2 regions of the Priestia sp. 179-F W1.4 NHS genome follow, and region 1 is predicted to be linked to the other one. Evidence: riboswitches for the same ligand, from Rfam matches in the RefSeq annotation. Region 1 holds a riboswitch; the other holds the start of a gene.
What was found. Region 1 has a riboswitch for cobalamin ahead of ACH0CI_RS21120 ((2Fe-2S) ferredoxin domain-containing protein). Riboswitches for the same ligand answer to the same signal wherever they lie in the genome.
Positions count from the first base shown of each region.

Region 1 (2,205 bases):
CCTTTTGTACATTTTGTTCATTTACAGAAGTTAAAATGTTTTTAAATTTTTAAAAGTTTCTTGTGACAAGTTTTGTAGAATGGGTTTTCAAAAGGATATGGTTTCGTCATAATGTGGATATAGCGATCACTACAATAATCGGAGGCGAATCTTTTCATGTGGGTACTGACGGTATATGCTGGAAAAGAAATGAAAATGTTTGAATTTGAAACTGAAACGCAGGCGAGAGAAGCTTTTGCAAAAACAAATGGCTGTAAAGTTCTTTCAGAAGTCGTGTATTATAATGATCCTCATTTAACATTAGTAGCTATATAATGAAAAAACAAGAGCTGACTTTATGCTCTTGTTTTTTTATAGCTTCTTGTATCTTACGAAAAGAATAGAGTTGAAATAAAAAAAAATGTACGCTATGATATGGTAGTTACTTCTATTATTCTGATAGTTTAAAAGGTTCATATATATCAAACAGCAACAGTAAAGATGCCAAGAAGGCTTAATAGGGAAACTGGTGAAAGACCAGTACTGCCCCCGCAACTGTAAGTGTGGACGAACGAGTATAACCACTGTGGAAAAATCACGGGAAGGTTCTCAAGTAGAATGATACACAAGTCAGGAGACCTGTCTTTATTGTGAAGTTTCTATTTCTCCGGGGAGCGGGAAGGGAAACGTTGGCTTAAAGTGGCATTCGTGTACACTTTTATTCTGACGTTTTACCCGCTCGCATATTAGCGAAGCGGGTTTTTCTCGTAGCACAAAACTACATATCGTGCAAAAAAGGTGCGCAATGTTCACATTGCGTTAAATGGGAAGTCTGGTGTGAAGCCAGCGCGGTACCCGCCACTGTGAAGAGGAGCTGATTGCATATGCCACTGTATTCGGGAAGGCGCAATCAAGTGATGAATCGAAGCCAGGAAACCAGCCTTTTTCTAATGCGAAGCTTACCCTACGGGATATAGGTGGAAGTGCAAAAACTTAGTTTGAATTTTTCTGCGCCTCTATCATTGATAGAGGCGTTTTTTTAGTAAAGGAGCGAATAAGTGTGACGACGTGGAACTTAAATGGAACAAAACATCACGTATTGATTTGTAATGGAAGCAGCTGTATGAGAAAAGGTGGAGAAGAAGCCACGCAAGCTATTCGAAATAAAGTGACTGAACTGAATCTAGATGAAGCGGTTCACACAACCCGTACGCGCTGTAACGGAAGATGCAAAGATGCTCCTGTAGCTATAGTGTACCCTTCAGGAGATTGGTACAAGCAGGTCACTGAAAACGTAGCTCATCGAATTGTTGAAGAACATTTAGCAGGAGGCTGCAGTATAAAGGAATCACTTATTTATGAATATGATCAAAACGGTTTTGTTTCTCCGGAAAAGAGTGACTCCATAGAAGGAATTGACAAAGTAAAAAGTAACGCATAAAGGAGGAGCTAGCATGAAAGGTAAACTGTTAGTTATTGGATTCGGCCCAGGAAGCTTTGAACATATTACACAGCGAGCAAGAGAAGCCATTCAAGAAAGTGATATGATTATTGGTTATAAAACCTATGTGGAATTAATTCAAGGACTATTAACGAATCAGCAAATTATTAGTACAGGAATGACCGAAGAAGTAAGCCGTGCACAAGAAGCCGTAAAGCAAGCTGAAGCGGGAAAAACCGTGGCGGTCATTTCAAGCGGAGATGCAGGAGTATACGGAATGGCCGGCCTTGTGTATGAAGTGTTGATTGAAAAAGGATGGAAAAAAGAAACGGGCGTAGAGCTGGAAGTGATTCCTGGCATTTCGGCTATTAATTCATGCGCATCCCTCCTTGGGGCGCCCGTGATGCATGATGCCTGTACGATTAGTTTAAGTGACCACCTTACGCCTTGGGAGTTAATCGAAAAACGAATCGAAGCAGCTGCACAAGCAGATTTTGTAGTAGCTTTTTATAATCCGAAAAGCGGAAGACGCACAAGACAAATTGTGGAAGCGCAAAGGATTTTATTAAAATACCGTTCCCCCGATACGCCTGTTGGTCTTGTGAAAAGCGCTTATCGTGACCGTGAAGAAGTGGTAATGACCAATTTAAAAGACATGTTAAATCATGAAATAGGCATGCTGACTACCGTTGTTGTCGGAAATTCATCTACGTTCTTTTACGATGACTTAATGATTACACCGCGCGGGTATCAGCGGAAATATACCCTCAACCAAACAGAGCAGC
Region 1 covers NZ_JBIQFF010000005.1:119,569-121,773, reverse strand. Annotated here, with positions in the region: gene ACH0CI_RS21125 (hypothetical protein) at 157-315, shown strand; cobalamin riboswitch at 462-640, shown strand; cobalamin riboswitch at 759-938, shown strand; gene ACH0CI_RS21120 ((2Fe-2S) ferredoxin domain-containing protein) at 1,040-1,420, shown strand; gene cobJ (precorrin-3B C(17)-methyltransferase) at 1,434-2,205, shown strand, end outside.

Region 2 (2,205 bases), on a different contig from region 1:
TTTACTAAGCGTGGCCAAATCTGTATTGCTATCATAAATACCGCGTAAGCTGTCATCAATCGTATCAATAAAGCAGCTAGATAGCTGTCCGTAGCTCTTTCCTGCGTTTGAGAGTGTTGGTGTGGCAACCGTCATATATAGACTAGAAAGCGCCCAGTACGCTTCTTTTACTAATGCTGTTCGATTTTCTTTCTTTTCTTGAGACATCAGCGTCATAGCAATGATAAGAAAACGTTCTTGCGGTAATTCGTATACACGCTTATCATGTGATGTCGCTAAATAGCGATCTGCTAATGTCAGCAATCCAATGTATGTAAATAAACGATCGCGTTCAGGAATAATGACTGAAGCAATTTCATTAATTTCTTCTTCTGTATATGTTTTTAATAGCTGTTTATTATAAATGCCGATTTTTGTTAGTTCTTGAATAAGCTGATAAAACGAACCGTACTTCTCTTTTTTATCATAACCTCGGTTGTCCGCTGCTTTTCGATATAGTTCGTTTAAGTAGACGTCTGCCGCCACGTACGTCCAATCTGGTTCTTCCATTGAAATACGCTCTAGGGCTGCCAAAATTAGTACGTTTGCAACCTTTTCGTCCGTCATATTTTCCTTTACTGTAACAGTTTGAATAACCTTTTCCTCATACAAAGAAAAATCAAGCTGCGTAAATTCTTTTTTTAAACGTTCAATATATGCAGTTAATTCATGTAGAATTGTAGGCTTTAATGTATTCACCATAAATATGGCTCCTCTCTTCACTTCAAAATAAAAAATCGCTCACCGTACCTCGGTGAGCGAATAGAACGAAGATAGAAGAAGACACTAAGTCTTTTCTCAATCCTCGCTCTACCCTCTCACCTCCCGAAGAAGATAAAACGACATAAAAAAGGCAGGTCTCCTGACTTATGCTTCTTTTTACTTTAAGGCCTTCCCATGATGTTTACTCACAGTGGATCTCCTTATTTCATCAGCATTCACAGTTGCGGGGACAGCTTTGGATTTTCACCAAATTCCCTTTTAAGTCTTTTTATCAGACACCTTTTTCACTGGAAAACACAAAATATAGTATTTTATTATTGTTTAACAAACAACATATTGTGTTATGTTATAAACACATTATATAGGACAACTTAGAAAACTATCAACCTATTTTCAAAAATAATTTTGTTTTTTACGATAAAATCCTTCGACTTTTTTCATCAAACTACTCCATCATAACATGTTTTGACACGCTTGATGGAACAATGTGCTCTTTTTAAAAAATTTGTCCTATTTTTCTACTAAACATTGCCAACATCAATAAAAAAACCGTTTTTCATAAAAAACGGTTTTTAATTATTTGTATTCTTTTTCAAATGCTGTGATTGTTTTGATAAACTTTTTATCAATATCGTATCCGATCCCCGGTTTTTCCTTCACCTTTATTACTCCGGCTTCTACCTCTACTTCGGGCTTAATAATATCTTTTTCCCAATAGCGAGACGACGCAGAAATGTCACCTGGTATCGTGAAAGAAGGCAGTGTGGCAAGGGCGATGTTATGAGCTCGTGAAATCCCGGCTTCTAACATTCCGCCAACCCAAAGCCTTACACCGTGTAGGGAGCATAAATCATGAATTTTTTTTGCTACAGACATTCCGCCAACTCGACCGATTTTCACATTGATAATCTTGCAGCTTTTTTGTTCGATTGCATGACGTGCATCTTCATAGCTCACAATGCTTTCATCTAAGCAAATCGGCGTCTTCATTTGCTTTTGTAATAATCGATGATCAAGGATATCATCCGAACTTAACGGCTGTTCGATCATCATTAAATTCAATTCATCTAGTTTTTTCAATGAATCACTATCGCTTAACGTATAGGCTGAATTGGCATCAGCCATAAGAGGAATGCTTGGAAATTCATCTCGAATTTGTTTCAGTAGCTCATAGTCAGCGCCTGGCTTAATTTTCACTTTAAAGCGCTTATAACCATCTTTCATATAAGTCTTTATTTGTTCTTTCATGATGGAAATATCGTTTAAGCCAACTACCACTCCAGCTTCTACAGCAGGCCTTACTCCGCCAATTACTTCAGCTAAGGGCTTATTTTGGCGCTTTGCATACAAATCCCATACAGCACAGTCCAAAGCTGCTTTAGCCATGTTGTTCCGCTTTAGAGGTTTGAATAACTTTTGAACATCCTCTGGTTTTTGAAGCTG
Region 2 covers NZ_JBIQFF010000001.1:17,061-19,265, reverse strand. Annotated here, with positions in the region: gene ACH0CI_RS00075 (ribonucleoside-diphosphate reductase subunit alpha) at 1-741, opposite strand, end outside; cobalamin riboswitch at 875-1,060, opposite strand; gene menC (o-succinylbenzoate synthase) at 1,339-2,205, opposite strand, start outside.
Region 2: linked by a shared signal. The riboswitch ahead of ACH0CI_RS00075 (ribonucleoside-diphosphate reductase subunit alpha) and the one ahead of ACH0CI_RS21120 ((2Fe-2S) ferredoxin domain-containing protein) in region 1 are both predicted to bind cobalamin.